One region of the Streptomyces sp. NPDC046859 genome, then DNA from elsewhere that is predicted to be linked to it. Evidence: riboswitches for the same ligand, from Rfam matches in the RefSeq annotation. Region 1 holds a riboswitch; the other holds the start of a gene.
What was found. Region 1 has a riboswitch for S-adenosylmethionine ahead of ABZ899_RS08330 (aminotransferase class V-fold PLP-dependent enzyme). Riboswitches for the same ligand answer to the same signal wherever they lie in the genome.

Region 1 (8,780 bases):
ACGCTGTTCTGCCTGGGCTGCGGTTATCTGGCCCTGCTGGGCTACGCGGCCGCGAACGACGACTCCACCCAGCCTCTGGTCGGCGCCTCCGGGGCGATCTCGGCGGTCCTCGGCGCGTTCCTCTTCCTGTTCCCCACGGCACGGGTGACAAGCCTGCTGCCGTTCCTGCTCTTCCTACCGCTGCGCTTCCCCGCCTGGATCGTGCTGCCCTTCTGGGTGGCCGTCCAGTGGGTCGCGGCCGGCCGGGCGGGACCGGGGCCGGGGGTGGCGTACCTGGCGCATCTGGTGGGCTTCGGCCTGGGCTTCGGCTACGCGTGGGCGCGCTTCGGGCGGCGCACTAGAGTGAGGAGCACCCGAGCTCCGGCCCCCGAGGGAGAGAACAAGCCGTGATCACCGCGATCGTCCTCATCAAGACCAGCGTGGACCGGATCCCCGAGATCGCCGAGCAGATCGCGTCGCTGGACAGCGTCAGCGAGGTCTTCTCGGTCACCGGCACCTACGACCTGATCGCGATGGTGCGGGTGAAGCGGCACGAGGACCTGGCGGAGGTCATCCCGGGCCGGATCAGCAAGATCCCCGGCGTCGAGGGCACGGACACCCACGTCGCCTTCCGCACCTACTCCCAGCACGACCTGGAGGCCGCGTTCGCCATCGGCCTCGACAGCTGAGACGGCGTTTCCCGGCGGCGCCGGCCGTGCCGGCGCGCCGCCGGGCGCGGGCCGCTCAGGCCGAGGTGTCGGGCACGCAACGGCCGTTCTCGGTCCGGTAGTTCCACCGGGCGCCGTCCGTCACCAGTTCCCGCACGGCCGTCACGAACCGCTCGACGTGCTCGTCCGGCGTCCCGGCGCCGAAGCTGACCCGGATCGCGTTGAGGGACTTCTCGCCCGGCGCCGCCTCCGGGGCACCGCACTCCCCCTGGGTCTGCGGGTCGCTGCCCAGCAGGGTCCGCACCAGCGGGTGGGCGCAGAACAGTCCGTCGCGGACCCCGATGCCGTACTCCGCGGACAGGGCGGCCGCGAAGTGGGAGCTGTTCCAGCCCTCCACGACGAAGGAGATCACACCGACGCGCGGGGCGTCGTCGCCGAACAGCGACAGCACGCGGACCTCGGGCACCTCGGCGAGGCCGGCCCGCACCTTCTCGATCAGGTACCGCTCCCGGGCGACCAGGCCGTCGAAGCCGGCCTCGGTGAGGGCCTTGCAGGCGGAGGCGACGGCGTAGGCGCCGATGACGTTCGGGGAGCCGGCCTCGTGGCGGGCGGCGCCGTCGTGCCACTCGACGTCGAGTCCCCCGTCCTCGCGCCGGGTCACCGTGCGGCTGGCGCCGCCGCCCGCGAGGTACGGCTCCGCCGCGTGCAGCCAGTCGGAGCGGCCCGCGAGGACGCCGGAGCCGAACGGGGCGTACAGCTTGTGCCCGGAGAAGGCGACCCAGTCGACGTCCAGGTCGCGGACGCTCACCGGGTGGTGCGGGGCGAGCTGCGCGGCGTCCAGCACGATCCGGGCGCCGTGCGCGTGCGCGGCCGCCGCCAGCTCCCGTACGGGCCACAGCTCGCCGGTGACGTTGGAGGCGCCGGTGACGCAGACCAGGGCCGGGCCGTGGGGGTCGCGGTCGGCCAGGGCGCGCTCCAGGGTCCGCACGGCCTCGCCGGGGGTGCGGGGCGCGTCGAGGAAGGTGACGCCGGCGTCGCGCCACGGCAGCAGGGAGGCGTGGTGCTCGGTCTCGAAGACGAAGACGTGGCAGCCGGCCGGGAGGGCGGCGGCGAGCAGGTTGAGCGAGTCGGTGGTGGAGCGGGTGAAGACGACCTGGTCGTCGTCGCGGCAGCCGAGGAACTCGGCGACGGTCCGGCGGGCGTTCTCGAACAGGTCGGTGGAGAGCTGCGAGAGGTACCCGGCGCCCCGGTGGACGCTGCCGTAGTACGGCGCGTAGGCGGCCACGTCGTCCCAGACCCGCTGCAGGGCGGGGGCGCTGGCGGCGTAGTCGAGGGCGGCGTAGGTGACCTCGCCACCGGTGACGAGCGGGACGGTGACATCGCCGCCCAGAACGGGCAGCGGGGCACAGATGTCCTGGACGGAGGCAGCGCTGGAGACAGACATGACGGAACTCCGTGAGAGAAAGAGTGAAGGTGAAGAAGGGTGTGCGGAGGCGGGGCTCGGCGGCCCTATCGCATTCGCTTGCTCACGGAGGACTCCTCGACGACCAGGATCCCTGGAATCGTGAGGGATCCGCGCTTGCCGCAGACCTCGCTGCCTGCGGCCTGGTCTTCACCCGGGGCACCCCGCCACGGACGGAGGGTTGCCGGACAGTCGGCCGGGGCCTCATGACTGTCACTCATGACCTGGTACGGGAAAGTACGCGAGATGATCGTCGTCCCGCAACCCGTGTCCGGATCGCGGGACGGCACTCGTTCGTCAGGCGTTGCTGGCGGCCACCCAGCGCTCCAGCGTCCGCTTGGCCGCGCCGGAGTCGATGGACTCGGCGGCCTTCGCCATGCCGAGCCGGATCTGCTCGGTGAGCGGGGCGTCCGCGGGGTCCAGCGCGACCAGCGCGGCGGCCGAGTTGAGCAGGACGGCGTCCCGGACGGGCCCGGTCTCCCCGTCCAGCAGCCGCCGGGCGACCTCCGCGTTGTAGGAGGCGTCGGCGCCGCGCAGGGCCTCCACCGGCACCAGTTCGATGCCGATGTCCCGCGGGTCGAAGCTCTCCTCGCGGACCACGCCGTCGCGTACCACCCACACGCGTGAGGTGGCCGTCGTCGTCAGCTCGTCGAGGCCGTCGTCGCCGCGGAACACCAGCGCGGACGAGCCCCGCTCGGCGAGGACACCCGCGATCAGCCCCGCCATGCGGGTGTCGAAGCAGCCGACGGCCGAGGCGCCGACGCGGGCCGGGTTGGTCAGCGGGCCGAGCAGGTTGAACGAGGTCGGGATGCCCAGGTCCCGGCGTACCCCGCCGACGAACCGCATCGAGGGGTGGAACTTGGCGGCGAAGCAGAAGGTGATCCCGGCCTCGTCGACCACCCGGGCCACCCCTTCGGGCGACAGGTCCAGGTTGATCCCCAGCTTCTCCAGCACGTCGGAGGAGCCGCTCGCCGAGGAGGAGGCGCGGTTGCCGTGCTTGACGACCTTGGCGCCGGCCCCGGCGATCACGACGGCGGACATCGTGGAGATGTTGACCGTCCTGGCCCGGTCGCCCCCGGTGCCGACGATGTCCACGGCGGGCCCCGGGATGTCCAGCGGCTGCGCGTGCGCGTACATCGCCTCGACCAGGCCGTTGATCTCCTCGACCGTCTCGCCCTTGGCGCGCAGGGCGACCATGAACCCGGCGATCTGCGCGTCGGAGGCCTCGCCGCTCATGAACCGGTCCATCGCCCAGGCGGTGTCGGCGGCGCTCAGATCCCGGCCGGCCAGCAGGGCGCTCAGGACCTCGGGCCAGGAACGGCCCGCCGCGGTGTCGCCTCCAGCGGGGGTCACAGCGCTCATAAGCCGCTCCAGGGTCAGGTGTCCCGCACTTCGGGACATCGGTCTCAACGAGGTCCACCCTATCCAGGCGCCGGACACGGAGAGGGGCCCCGTCCGAAGACCGGACGGGGCCCCTCTGCGTGTGTGGCGGTGCAGCGATCAGTGGTGGCCGTGGCCGCTCGTGATCTCCTTGTACTCGTCGACGGTCGGCTTGGGGATCTGGCCGTCCGGGCCGTAGTACGACTTGCTGAGCTTGGCGCGCAGCTTCTCGGACGCCTTCACCTTGCGCTCGACGCCGTTCTCGTCGACCGCCGGGCCGATCTCGGCCGGCTTGTACTGCTCGTGCGCGGTGAGCGTGTACATCGCGTCCTGGCTGAGCGGCTCGTGGATCTCGATGTACTCACCGTGCGGCAGGCGCTTGATGATGCCCGACTCGCGGCCGTGCAGCACCTTGTCCTTGTCCCGGCGCTGGAGGCCGAGGCAGATGCGCTTGGTGATGATGAACGCGAGGACCGGTCCGACGAAGAAGCTGATCCGGACGAACCAGGTGACCGCGTTGATCGACAGGTGGAAGTGGGTGGCCCACAGGTCGTTGCCACCGCCGACCAGCCCGATCATGTACACCGTGATCCAGGCGACGCCGAACGCGGTGCGCGTCGGGGCGTTGCGCGGGCGGTCCAGGATGTGGTGCTCGCGCTTGTCGCCGGTGACCCAGGCCTCGATGAACGGGTAGACCGCGATCGCCGCGAGGACCACGCCGAAGAGCACCAGCGGGATGAACACGCCGAGGACCAGCGTGTGACCCCACAGGTTGATCTCCCAGCCCGGCATGTAGCGGACCAGACCCTCGGCGAAGCCCATGTACCAGTCGGGCTGGGCGCCGGTGGAGACCATGTCCGGACGGTAGGGGCCGATGGCCCACACCGGGTTGATCTGCGCGATGGCCGCGATGACCGCGATGACACCGAAGACCAGGAAGAAGAAGCCTCCGGCCTTGGCCATGTAGACCGGCAGCAGCGGCATGCCGACGACGTTCTTGTTGGTCTTTCCGGGGCCCGCGAACTGCGTGTGCTTGTGGTAGAAGACCAGGATCAGGTGGCCGACGACCAGGCCGAGCATGATGCCCGGCAGCAGCAGGATGTGGATCGAGTAGAACCGGGCCACGAAGTCGACGCCCGGGAACTCACCGCCGAAGAGGAAGAACGAGATGTACGTGCCGACGATCGGCATGGACAGGATCGCGCCCTCGGTGAAGCGGACACCGGTGCCGGAGAGCAGGTCGTCCGGGAGCGAGTAGCCGGTGAAACCGGTGAACATGCCCAGGACGAACAGCAGGAAGCCGAACAGCCAGTTGATCTCACGCGGCTTGCGGAACGCGCCCGTGAAGAACACGCGCATCATGTGCACGAACATGCCGGCGAGGAAGATCAGCGCCGCCCAGTGGTGGATCTGCCGGATGAGCAGACCGCCGCGCACGTCGAAGGAGATGTGCAGCGTGGAGCTGAACGCCTCGCTCATCAGCTGGCCCTGCAGCGGGACGTAGCTGCCGTGGTACTCCACCTCGTTCATCGACGGGTGGAAGAACAGCGTCAGGTACACACCCGTGAGGATGATGATGATGAAGCTGTAGAGGCAGACCTCACCCAGCATGAACGACCAGTGGTCGGGGAAGATCTTGCGCATGTTGGCCTTGGCCAGGGAGTAGATCCCCAGACGGCCGTCGGCCCAGTCGGCGACGCGTTCGCCGGCCGGCGCCTTCCCGCGAGCGCGGGACTCGTTGGTCTCTGAAGTGCTCATCCGCGCTCCCAGAATGCAGGACCGACGGGCTCCGTGAAGTCGCCGAGCGCCTCGAGGTAGCCCTCGTCGTTCACACCGATGCGCAGCTGCGGCAGGGGGTGACCGGCCGGGCCGAAGATGACCTTGGCGCCGTCGGAGAGGTCGAAGGTGGACTGGTGGCAGGGGCAGAGCGCGTGGTGCGTCTGCTGTTCGTACAGGGAGATCGGGCAGCCGACGTGGGTGCAGATCTTCGAGTACGCCACGATGCCCTGGTAGGACCAGTCGAGTTCGTGCTTGTCCTTGATGTCGTCCGGCTGGAGCCGGATGATCATCAGGGCCGCCTTGGCGATCTCGTTCTGGAAATCGTGGTCGTGCTCCTCCAGGCCCTCGGGCTTGGCGAAGGTCAGCGAACCGACCGCGACGTCCTCGGGACGCAGCGGCTCGTTCGTGTTCATGTTGACGAGCAGCTTGCCCTTGGACCACAGCGTGTGGCGCAGCTTGGTGCCGGGCAGCGGGCCGAGGTCGCGCAGCAGCACGACGCCGGAGAGCGGGAACAGGGCCAGCGCGCCGAACATCGTGTTGCGGATCAGCTTGCGGCGGCCCAGCGCCGACTCCTTGGCGCCCTGCTTGAAGTCGGCCATGACCTTGGCCTTGACGTCGGGGTCGGCGGCGATCGGGTGCCGCTCGTCCGCCACCTCGACGTCGGACATCAGCGTGCGGGCCCAGTGGACCGCGCCGGCGCCGATGCTGAACAGCGCCGCGCCGAGGGTCAGGCCCAGCGCGAAGTTCAGCGCGTTGAGGTGACCGATCGGGAAGACGAAGATCGACTTGTCGTGCGGGATCGCCACGTACGAGGCGATGAAGCCGACGGTGGCCAGCATGGACACCGTGAACAGCAGGGCGACCGTGCGCTCGGACCGCTTGGCGGCCCGCTCGTCGACGTCCTGGATCCGGTGCTCGTGCGGAGGCAGCCCCGGGTCGGCGAAGGGGTGCTTCTCGTCCGCCACCGCTACGTGGGCGCCCTGCTCAGCGGGCAGCTTCTCTTCTGGGATGTCTTGGCTACTCATGACTTCCTGGCCTTTGCGGTCCGAGCTGCGACCCAGATGGCGACCGCGATCAGGGAACCGAGGCCGAAGATCCAGGCGAAGAGGCCCTCGCTGACCGGCCCGAGGCCGCCCAGCTCCAGACCGCCCGGGTTCACCGTCTCGTCACTGTTGACCGCGTGCAGGTACGCGATGATGTCCTTCTTGTTCTGCTCCGACAGGGTGGTGTCGGGGAAGGACGGCATGTTCTGCGGGCCCGTCTGCATGGCCTCGTAGATGTGCTTGGGCTCGACGCCCTCCAGGCTCGGGGCGTACTTGCCCTTCGTCAGGGCGCCGCCCTTGCCGGTGAAGTTGTGGCACTGGGCGCAGTTGTTGCGGAAGAGCTCACCGCCCTTGCCGATGTCCGCGCCCTCGGGGTCGTACTGGTCCTTCGTCGGGACGGACGGACCGGCGCCCAGCGAGGCGACGTACGCCGCGAGCTGGTCGATCTCGGCCTGCGAGTAGATGTTCTTCTTCCGCGGGACCTGGGCGCCCTGGGAGGTGGCGGCCGGCATGCGGCCCGTCGAGACCTGGAAGTCCACGGCGGCCGCGCCGACGCCCACCAGGCTCGGACCGTCGGAGGTGCCCTGACCATTGGTTCCGTGGCAGCTGGCGCAGCCGACGGTGTAGAGCTTCTTGCCCTCCTCGATGGTGAGGGACTGGGCGGATTCCTCGGCCTGCGCCTTGTCCGCGGGCGCGAACACGGCGTACAGCCCCCCCGTGCACGCCAGCGCGAGGAGTAGGACGACGACTGCCGCCAGCGGATGGCGTCGTCGTGCGGAGAGCTTTTTCACGGATTACCCCGGTGTCAGGATCTTCTGCGTCGATGCTTCTGGTAGGTGCGTTGGTGGAACGCGCGCGGGATCGGGCCCGGCTACTTGATCATGTAGATCGTGGCGAAGAGACCGATCCAGACGACATCGACGAAGTGCCAGTAGTAGGACACGACGATCGCAGCGGTCGCCTGTTCGTGCGTGAACCTCCGGGCCGCGTAGGTGCGGCCGAGGACCAGCAGGAAGGCGATGAGACCGCCTGTCACGTGCAGTCCGTGGAAGCCGGTGGTCAGGTAGAACACCGAGCCGTACGGGTCCGACGAGAGCGAGAGGCCCTCGTGCTTGACCAGCTCCGTGTACTCGAACACCTGACCGCCGATGAAGATCGCACCCATGATGAAGGTGACGATGAACCAGCCCCGGAGCTTCTTCACGTCACCGCGCTCGGCGGCGAAGACGCCGAGCTGGCAGGTGAGAGAGGAGAGCACCAGGATCGTGGTGTTCGTCGCCGAGAACGGGAAGTTCAAGGCCTCGGCCTTCTCACTCCAGAACTCGGGTCCCGTCACCGATCGCAGGGTGAAGTACATCGCGAAGAGGGCCGCGAAGAACATCAGCTCGGAACTCAGCCAGATGATGGTTCCGACGCTGGTGAGGTTCGGCCTGTTGACCGACGGGTGCGCGTGCCCGGTTTCTACTGTCGTTGCTGTCGCCACGACCGACATTATGTCGGTCGCTTATCCCGCCCTCACTCCGGGGGGTGCCGTTCGGAGTGTCTTCCCCCTTCATACCGGTGTTGACGTGGTCTTCGAGGGAGTAGCATCCGGCCCAACGGGCCCTGTCCTTACGACGCCGACGTCACGGAGGAACCCATGCAGCCGACCGCCACGGTGCTGGTCTACAGCGACGACTCCAACACCCGCGAGCAGGTGCGGCTCGCCACCGGGCGCCGGCCCGCACCGGACGTGCCGGTGGTGGAGTTCGTGGAGTGCGCGACGCCGGCCGCCGTCGTCAGGGAGCTGGACAAGGGCGGGATCGACGTCTGCGTCCTGGACGGCGAGGCCGTGCCGATGGGCGGCATGGGCGTCTGCCGGCAGATCAAGGACGAGATCTTCGACTGCCCTCCGGTGCTGCTTCTCATGGGACGCCCGCAGGACGCGTGGCTCGCCACCTGGAGCCGCGCCGAGGCGGCCGTGACGCTTCCCGTGGAGCCCGTGGAGTTCGCCCAGGCCCTGGCCTCGCTGCTGCGGGCCAAGCGCCTCCAGAGCGCCTAGGTCGGCACCCGCCAGGGCGGGTCGCACGGGCCCCCGGGCCTCCCGGTCAGACGTTCTGCGGTCTCAGCCTGGCCCGTTCCGCCGGGCTGGGGCCGTCCGGCGTGCCGCCCACGAGGGCGCTGCCGACGCGCCACTTGGGCCAACTGAGGTTCCAGTCGCCGTAGCCGTTGCCGAAGGGCGCCATCATCTCGCCGCCGGAGTTCACCACCTCGACGACGTCGCCTTCCTTGATGGTGTCGTAGAACCAGGCCGCGTTGTCGTTGCTCATGCCCGTGCAGCCGTGGCTGACGTTGGCGTAGCCCTGGGAGCCGGTCGACCAGGGGGCGGCGTGGACGTACTCACCGCTGTTGGTGAGGCGTACCGAGTGATGCACGATCAGGTCGTAGAAGTCGGACGAACCTATGCTCGCGCTGGTCATCCGAACGGTG
Region 2 (8,780 bases), on a different contig from region 1:
CTCAACCTAGCCCGGCCCGGAAACGCTCAAACGTGCGGTTCGGCTCAGTGGGGGCTCACGTACGCGCTGTATACGGCCGGGGTGCGGCGTTCACGCGACCCTGCGCGCCGCGTACTCCGCGATCTCCACCATGGGCGGCCGCTCCTCGGTGTCCACCGAGTACGTCCGTGGCTCGAAACCGTCCGCGCCGCGCTCGAACTGGGTCAGCGCCGGGCGCACCAGATGCCCGCGCGCCAGCCGCAGCTGGGCGGTGCGGTAGATCGCGGCGGACATGCGCCCCAGCGCCTGCCCGTCCTGGTGCCGGTGCTTGCGCACACCGACGTCCACCTGCGCGAGGGCGTCCAGACCCACCAGGTGCAGGGCGTCCACCAGCATGCCCAGCTCGACGCCGTAGCCGACGGGGAAGGGCAGCTGCTCCAGCAGGGCGCGGCGGGCCGCGTACTCGCCACCGAGGGGCTGTACGAATCCGGCCAGCTGCGGCCAGTGCATGTTCAGCAGCGGGCGGGCCATCAGCTCGGTGACCCGGCCGCCCTGCCCGGACGCGCCGCCGAGCGGGCGGTCGTACATCGCCTTGACCAGGTCGACGCCGGGGTCGGTGAGCAGCGGGCCGACGATGCCGACGACGAAGTCCGAGGAGAACTCGCGCAGGTCGGCGTCGACGAAGCAGACGACGTCCCCGCCCGTCACCAGCAGCGAGCGCCACAGCACCTCGCCCTTGCCGGGCACGGCGGGGATACGGGGCAGGATGTCGTCGCGGTGGACGACCCGCGCGCCGGCCGCCGCCGCGACCTCGGCGGTGCGGTCGGTGGACCCGGAGTCGACGACGACGATCTCGTCGACCAGCGGCACCTGGTGCACGAGGTCGTGGGCGATGATCGAGACGATGTCGCCGACCGTCTCCTCCTCGTTCAGGGCGGGCAGGACGACCGAGACCGACTGCCCCGAGCGTTGCTTGGCGGCCAGCACGTGGTGCAGCGGACGGTCGGCCAGGGACCAGGAGCGGCTGATCAGCCAGCGCTCGACTTCTTCCAGCACGGTCGGCGGCTCCTCACTGTCGAACGACGTCGGTGATCCATCTCGCGGTTCGGACGGCTCCCTCAACTGTCCTGGCCTTCGGTTACAGTCTTGAACAACGCGAGTGACCATCGCATGTCAGGGGTCGCTCGCCGTTCACAACCGCATGACAACCGCATACCGCTCATCCAGAGGGGCAGAGGGACACGGCCCGATGAAGCCCCGGCAACCCTCCAGTCGGTTCTCGTAGATCAGCGTCGATCGTCACCGTTGATCGTCTCCGCGAGGCTCCCGGCTAGGGAAGGTGCCAAATCCGTCTCACGGCGAGATGCGTCGTGAGGAAGATGAGGAGAAAGGGCCTCGCCTCACATGGCTGTGCAGACTGTTGCAAGCAGCACCGACTCCACCGTAGACCTCGGCCCCGCCGCCGCGCTGTCCTGTCGCGAGTGCGGCCACCGGGTACCGCTCGGCCCGGTCTTCGCCTGCGAGGAGTGTTTCGGCCCGCTGGAGATCGCCTACGACTTCTCGGGATACGACACCGAGAAGCTCCGTCAGCGCATCGAGGCGGGCCCCGCGAACATCTGGCGCTACGCGCCCCTGCTGCCCGTCCCGGCCGACGTGGCGGACAAGCCGAACATCAACCCCGGCTGGACCAAGCTCGTCAAGGCCGACAACCTCGCCCGGGAACTGGGCGTCACCGGCGGTCTGTACGTCAAGGACGACTCCGGCAACCCGACGCACAGCTTCAAGGACCGCGTGGTCGCGCAGGCCCTGGAGGCCGCGCGTGCCTTCGGCTTCACCACCCTGTCCTGCTCGTCGACGGGCAACCTCGCCGGCGCGGTGGGCGCCGCCGCGGCCCGCGCCGGCTTCCGCTCGTGCGTGTTCATCCCGCACGACCTGGAGCAGGGCAAGGTCGTCATGGCCGCGATCTACGGCGGCGAACTCGTCGGCATCGAGGGCAACTACGACGACGTGAACCGTTTCTGCTCCGAGCTGATCGGCGACCCCGCCGGCGAGGGCTGGGGCTTCGTGAACGTCAACCTGCGGCCGTACTACGCCGAGGGCTCCAAGACGCTCGCGTACGAGATCTGCGAGCAGCTCGGCTGGCGGCTGCCGGACCAGCTGGTCGTGCCGATCGCCTCCGGCTCCCAGCTCACCAAGATCGACAAGGGCCTCCAGGAGCTGATCAAGCTCGGTCTGGTCGAGGACCGGCCGTACAAGATCTTCGGTGCCCAGGCCGAGGGCTGCTCGCCGGTGTCCACCGCCTTCAAGGCGGGTCACGACGTGGTCCGCCCGCAGAAGCCGGACACCATCGCCAAGTCGCTCGCGATCGGCAACCCGGCCGACGGCCCCTACGTCCTGGACATCGCCCGCCGCACGGGCGGTGCCGTGGAGGACGTGACGGACGCGGAGATCGTCGAGGCGATCAGGCTGCTCGCGCGGACCGAGGGCGTCTTCGCCGAGACCGCGGGCGGGGTGACGGTGGGCGTCACGAAGAAGCTCATCGAGAGCGGGGTGCTCGACCCCGCCAAGACCACGGTCGTCCTGAACACCGGCGACGGCCTCAAGACGCTGGACGCGGTGGCGGGTACGGGCCTCACCGCGACGATTCGTCCCAACCTTGACTCCTTCCGAGAGGCTGGCCTCGCATGAGCGTGACCGTTCGTATCCCGACCATCCTGCGCACCTACACGGGCGGGCAGGCCGAGGTCGCCGCCGAGGGCGCCACCCTGGCCGAGGTCATCTCCGACCTCGAGAAGAACCACACGGGGATCGCGGCCCGGGTGCTGGACGACCAGGGCAAGCTGCGGCGCTTCGTCAACGTGTACGTGAACGACGACGACGTGCGTTTCGAGCAGGGTCTGGAGACCGCCACCCCGGACGGCGCAGGGGTCTCCATCATTCCGGCCGTCGCCGGCGGCTGACCGGATGACCGAACATTACCTCCGGTAACGCTGGTTACCGAGTGTTCAGCGAATTGCCTCCTCCGTGAGAGAAGCGGAGGAGGCAATTCTGTGTGGTTGAGCGGGGTACAGTTGGGGAACGCGTCGCTGGCCCACAGGCCGGCCGTCTTTGATTTCTGCCGCCGGCCCGACAAGAAGTAGCCAAAGTCCGCGGGCCCTATGCGGCTTTTGTTCCGTTTGCCCGGCCCGACTTGACCTGAAGTCAGCGGAATTGTCGCCACATTCCCGACCGGTCGTGCCTGGATTTCTCGTCCGATTGACCTGTTGCAGACGGCAGTTGGGCAGATACATTCAGCCGCGGTCGACGCGTTCCGGCGCACGCCCCCGACCGATTGGGGGGCGAGGTCTGACCCGGATCCGCGAAGTGTGGATCTGTGCAAGGGCCAGTAATAGGGGAGTTAGGCATGGCTCAGGGCACCGTCAAGTGGTTCAACGCGGAGAAGGGGTACGGCTTCATCGCGGTCGACGGTGGTGCGGATGTTTTCGTCCACTACAGCGCGATCCAGATGGACGGGTACCGCACCCTGGAAGAGGGCCAGCGGGTCGATTTCGAGATCTCGCAGGGTCAGAAGGGGCCGCAGGCGGACATGGTCCGGCTGGCGACCAGCTGAAGCACGCGTCGACGAACAGCAGCGACGTTCTTCTTCGAAGGGCCCGCGCCTCCTGGGGGGCGCGGGCCCTTCGCCGTGCCCGCGCGCCCCTGTGCGCGGGCAGCCGCCCGCCCGGGCGCCTTGCACTCTCGTACCCCGAGTGCTAATCATTGGCGTTAGCACTCTGAAGGTGAGAGTGACAAAGGAGGACCGGGTCGGTGAGGCCCGCAGGCCAGGTGGGGCAAGGAACCACGCGGCCGGCGAGCCGTCCGTCGCGGGCGCGGGCGCGGTCCGAAGGAATCACCCCCAGTCCTGGAGGGACCACTTCACATGGCCAAGATCATCGCGTTCGACGAGGAGGCGCGGCGCGGCCTCGAGCGCGGCATGAACCAGCTCGCGGACGCCGTCAAGGTGACGCTCGGCCCCAAGGGCCGCAACGTCGTCCTCGAGAAGAAGTGGGGCGCCCCCACGATCACCAACGATGGTGTCTCCATCGCCAAGGAGATCGAGCTCGAGGACCCGTACGAGAAGATCGGCGCCGAGCTGGTCAAGGAAGTCGCCAAGAAGACGGACGACGTCGCCGGTGACGGTACGACCACCGCGACCGTCCTCGCCCAGGCCCTGGTCAAGGAGGGCCTGCGCAACGTGGCCGCCGGCGCCAACCCGATGGCCCTCAAGCGCGGCATCGAGCGTGCCGTCGAGGCCGTCAGCGCCGCCCTGCTGGAGCAGGCGAAGGACGTCGAGACCAAGGAGCAGATCGCCTCCACGGCCTCCATCTCCGCCGCCGACACCCAGATCGGCGAGCTCATCGCCGAGGCCATGGACAAGGTCGGCAAGGAAGGCGTCATCACCGTCGAGGAGTCCCAGACCTTCGGTCTGGAGCTGGAGCTCACCGAGGGTATGCGCTTCGACAAGGGCTACATCTCGGCGTACTTCGCCACCGACATGGAGCGTATGGAGGCCGTCCTCGACGACCCGTACATCCTGATCGCGAACTCCAAGATCTCCTCGGTCAAGGACCTGCTCCCGCTCCTGGAGAAGGTCATGCAGTCGGGCAAGCCGCTGCTGATCATCGCCGAGGACGTCGAGGGCGAGGCCCTGTCGACCCTGGTCGTCAACAAGATCCGCGGCACCTTCAAGTCCGTCGCGGTCAAGGCCCCGGGCTTCGGCGACCGCCGCAAGGCCATGCTCGGCGACATCGCCATCCTCACGGGCGGCGAGGTCATCTCCGAGGAGGTCGGCCTCAAGCTGGAGAACGCCACGCTCGACCTCCTGGGCAGGGCTCGCAAGGTCGTCGTGACCAAGGACGAGACCACCATCGTCGACGGTGCCGGCTCCTCCGAGCAGGTCCAGGGCCGGGTCAACCAGATCCGCGCCGAGATCGAGAACAGCGACTCGGACTACGACCGCGAGAAGCTGCAGGAGCGCCTGGCGAAGCTCGCCGGCGGTGTCGCGGTCATCAAGGCCGGTGCCGCCACCGAGGTGGAGCTCAAGGAGCGCAAGCACCGCATCGAGGACGCCGTGCGCAACGCCAAGGCGGCCGTCGAGGAGGGCATCGTCGCCGGTGGTGGCGTGGCCCTGCTGCAGGCCTCCCAGGTCTTCGAGAAGCTGGAGCTGCAGGGCGACGAGGCCACCGGTGCCGCCGCTGTGAAGCTGGCGCTGGAGGCCCCGCTGAAGCAGATCGCCATCAACGCCGGCCTCGAGGGCGGCGTCGTGGTGGAGAAGGTCCGCAACCTCACCCCGGGTCACGGCCTGAACGCCGCGACCGGTGAGTACGTCGACCTGGTCGCCGAGGGCATCATCGACCCGGCCAAGGTGACGCGCTCCGCGCTGCAGAACGCCGCGTCGATCGCCGCGCTGTTCCTCACCACCGAGGCCGTCATCGCCGACAAGCCGGAGAAGGCCTCGGCCCCGGCCGGCGGCGGCATGCCGGGCGGTGACATGGACTTCTGATCGTCCTCGGGGCTCCGGCTCCGGTCGATCCACGTCCTACGCGGAGGGCGGCACTTCCTGTTCGCAGGAGGTGTCGCCCTCCGGCGTGTCCGGGGTCACAGCGGGTGGGAGGGCGAGCGGGATGCGCCGGGCGCCGGGAAGTGCTTAATGTGGTGCAACAATGCACGTGCACATACTGCCCGGTCAGTCGACCGGAACCCCTTCCGAGGAGCACCCCATATGACCCTCGCCCAGCCCACCGCCTCCCGAGCGGCCGAGATCCTGTCCCGGCCGGCCGTGATCAACGGCCTCACCGTCCCGAACCGCATCGTGATGGCGCCGATGACCCGGATGTTCTCGCCCGGCGGTGTCCCCGGTGAGGACGTCCTGTCGTACTACGCGCGCCGGGCCGCGGCAGGCGTCGGCATGATCGTCACCGAGGGTACCTATGTGGGGCATCCGTCGGCCGGGCAGAGCGACCGGGTGCCCCGGTTCCACGGCGAGGAGCAGCTCGCCGGGTGGGCGAAGGTCGCCGAGGCGGTGCACGCGGCGGGCGGGACGATCGTGCCGCAGCTGTGGCACATCGGCATGGTCCGCGAGCAGGGCCAGCCGCCCTTCGCTGACGCCCCCGCCGTCGGGCCCTCGGGGCTGCGCATCGGCGCCGACGAGCCCACCGGCCGGGCGATGACCCGGCAGGACCTGGACGACGTGATCGGCGCCTTCGCCGACGCCGCCGCGGCCGCCGAGCGCATCGGCTTCGACGGCGTGGAGATCCACGGCGCCCACGGCTACCTCGTCGACCAGTTCCTGTGGGCGGGCACCAACCGCCGCACCGACGCCTACGGCGGCGACCCGGTCGCCCGCACCCTCTTCGCGGCGGAGATCGTGGCCGCCGTGCGCGAGCGGGTGTCCGCCTCCTTCCCCGTCGTCTTCCGCTACTCGCAGTGGAAGCAGGAGGCGTACGACGCCCGCCTCGCCGAGACCCCGCAGGAGCTGGAGGCCATCCTCGCCCCGCTCGCCGCGGCCGGTGTCGACGCCTTCCACGCCTCCACCCGCCGCTACTGGATCCCGGAGTTCGACGGCTCCGACCTGAACCTCGCGGGCTGGACGAAGAAGCTGACCGGCAGGCCCACCATCACGGTCGGCTCGGTCGGCCTCGACGGCGACTTCATCAAGGCGTTCGCCGGCGAGGGCTCCGTCCTCAAGGGCTTCGACGACCTGCTGGACGCGCTGGAGCGCGAGGAGTACGACATGGTGGCCGTCGGCCGCGCCCTCCTGCAGGACCCGCACTGGGCGGCGAAGGTCCTCGAAGGCCGCTTCGACGAGCTGAAGCCGTACGACGCCGCGTCGCTGAAGACCCTGAGCTGACCCCGGCCCCCAGGGCCCCCCGGCCGAGCAGCGCCTACAGATTGCCCAGCGGCTCGATGTCGACCTTCACCGGGGTGCCCCAGCTCCGCAGCACCTCGTAGTCGGTGAACTCGTGCACGAGCCGGTAGGCCATCGCCGGGCGCGGTCCGCGCCGCTGGGCGGCGAGATACAGCTCGGCCTCCCGGCGGTCGCGGCGCGGGGTGCCGCACAACTGCCACTCCTGACCGTTCCACAGCTCCGGCAGCCAGCGCTGCTGGGGCTGTGGGCGGTCGCCCCGCACCCCGTACCGGGAGGGCGCCGTGCGCTCGGGGGAGCGGGGCAGGTCGGGGCCGTTGAACTCCGAACGCCGCGCGGCCCGGCGCCGGGTCTCGCAGAGCAGGCACAGGTCGTGCGCGTTCTCGTCGACCGGTCCGTTCGGATGCTCCGGGCAGCGCGTCGCGGGCGCGGCGCCGGTGACGCTCTCGTCCAGCAGCTCCAGCGCGCGGCGCAGATCCGCCTTCATCTCGTGCAGCCTGGCGTCGGGCGTGTCCGCGGTGAGGGCGTCGCCGTGCTCACCGAGGACACGGAGAGCACGGCCCAGGGCGGTCATCTGGGCGTGGTTCATGGACCCCAGTCTGGGGCACTCCCCAACCCCTTCGCGCCCTCGCTCAGCCCATCGTCCTCGCACCGTCCAGGGACTCCCGGATGATGTCGGCGTGACCGGCGTGCTGCGCGGTCTCGGCGATGATGTGCAGCAGCACCCTGCGGGCCGACCACCGCGTGTCCGCGTCGAACCACGGGGCCTGCGGCAACGGATGGGAGGCGTTCAGGTCCGGGAGCTTCGCGACCAGCTCGTCGGTGTTCCGGGCGACCTCGTCGTACTCCGCCAGCACACCGGCCAGCGTCTCGCCCGGCAGCATCGTGAACTCGTCGGCCCGCTTCGCGAAGTCCGCCTCGGTCATCGCCGAGAAGTCGGGCATCGCCTTCGGCCCCTCCACGATGAAGGCGGCCCAGCTCCGCTCCACCGACGCGACGTGCTTGATCAGCCCGCCCAGACACAGCGCGCTGGCGGTGCTCCGGGTGCCCGCCTGCTCGTCGGTGAGATCACGGGTGGTGAAGCGCAGGAAGTGCCGGTGCTTGGCGAGCGTCTCCAGGAGGTCGGCGCGCTCGTCCGTGGCGGTGGTGTTCGTGGTGTCGGTCATGAGCCCACCGTAGAAGCCGATTAGGTCAGATCCTGACCGCTTGGACGAAGGCCACCCGGTCAGATTCTGACCGCTTCGGCGAAGGCCACCCGGACGGTGCCGGAGAAGACGGGCGCCGGGCCGTGCGGGGTGACCGCCGAGCGGCTGGTGGCGGTGCTCGGGGAGGCGGCGGAGGTCAGGCGCCCGCCTCTCGGAGCGCCACCCGCAGATGCCCCTGCGCCGCGCTGAGCAGATCCGTGGCCGTGGGGCCGTCGACGTCCGCCAGCAGGACCAGGATCGCCGTCTTCACCTCGCCGTCCGCCTCCGTCAGGGCGCGTTCCACGGCGGCGTCGTCCGCGCCCGTGGCGAGGGCGACGATCCGGCGGGAGCGGGCGCGCAGCTTCTCGTTGGAGGCGCGGACGTCGACCATCAGGTTCCCGTACGTCTTGCCGAGCCGGATCATCGTGATCGTCGACAGCATGTTGAGGACCAGCTTCTGGGCGGTGCCCGCCTTCAGCCGGGTCGAGCCGGTCAGCAGCTCCGGGCCGACGACGACCTCGATGCCGTGCTCGGCGGCGGCCGCCAGCGCGCTGTCCGCGTTGCAGGACAGGCCGATCGTCAGCGCGCCCAGCCGCCGGGCGTGTTCGACGGCGCCGACGGCGTACGGGGTGCGTCCGGAGGCCGAGACGCCGACCACCGTGTCGTCGGGGGTGAGCGCGAGGGCGTCGAGGTCGGCGCCGGCCAGCTCGGCG

Region 2: linked by a shared signal. The riboswitch ahead of thrC (threonine synthase) and the one ahead of ABZ899_RS08330 (aminotransferase class V-fold PLP-dependent enzyme) in region 1 are both predicted to bind S-adenosylmethionine.

The regions. Positions count from the first base shown of each region.
Region 1 is NZ_JBEYXR010000005.1:2,167-10,946, reverse strand. Features, by position in the region: gene ABZ899_RS08340 (rhomboid family intramembrane serine protease) at 1-390, shown strand, start outside; gene ABZ899_RS08335 (Lrp/AsnC ligand binding domain-containing protein) at 387-668, shown strand; gene ABZ899_RS08330 (aminotransferase class V-fold PLP-dependent enzyme) at 724-2,091, opposite strand; SAM riboswitch class IV at 2,218-2,334, opposite strand; gene trpD (anthranilate phosphoribosyltransferase) at 2,407-3,471, opposite strand; gene ABZ899_RS08320 (cytochrome bc complex cytochrome b subunit) at 3,610-5,247, opposite strand; gene ABZ899_RS08315 (Rieske 2Fe-2S domain-containing protein) at 5,244-6,293, opposite strand; gene ABZ899_RS08310 (c-type cytochrome) at 6,290-7,102, opposite strand; gene ABZ899_RS08305 (heme-copper oxidase subunit III) at 7,183-7,803, opposite strand; gene ABZ899_RS08300 (hypothetical protein) at 7,951-8,352, shown strand; gene ABZ899_RS08295 (Ig-like domain-containing protein) at 8,399-8,780, opposite strand, start outside.
Region 2 is NZ_JBEYXR010000018.1:132,996-141,775, forward strand. Features, by position in the region: gene ABZ899_RS25510 (glucosyl-3-phosphoglycerate synthase) at 91-1,035, opposite strand; SAM riboswitch class I at 1,196-1,365, shown strand; gene thrC (threonine synthase) at 1,384-2,667, shown strand; gene ABZ899_RS25520 (MoaD/ThiS family protein) at 2,664-2,939, shown strand; gene ABZ899_RS25525 (cold-shock protein) at 3,383-3,589, shown strand; gene groL (chaperonin GroEL) at 3,899-5,521, shown strand; gene ABZ899_RS25535 (NADH:flavin oxidoreductase) at 5,741-6,868, shown strand; gene ABZ899_RS25540 (hypothetical protein) at 6,903-7,472, opposite strand; gene ABZ899_RS25545 (DinB family protein) at 7,516-8,049, opposite strand; gene murQ (N-acetylmuramic acid 6-phosphate etherase) at 8,225-8,780, opposite strand, start outside.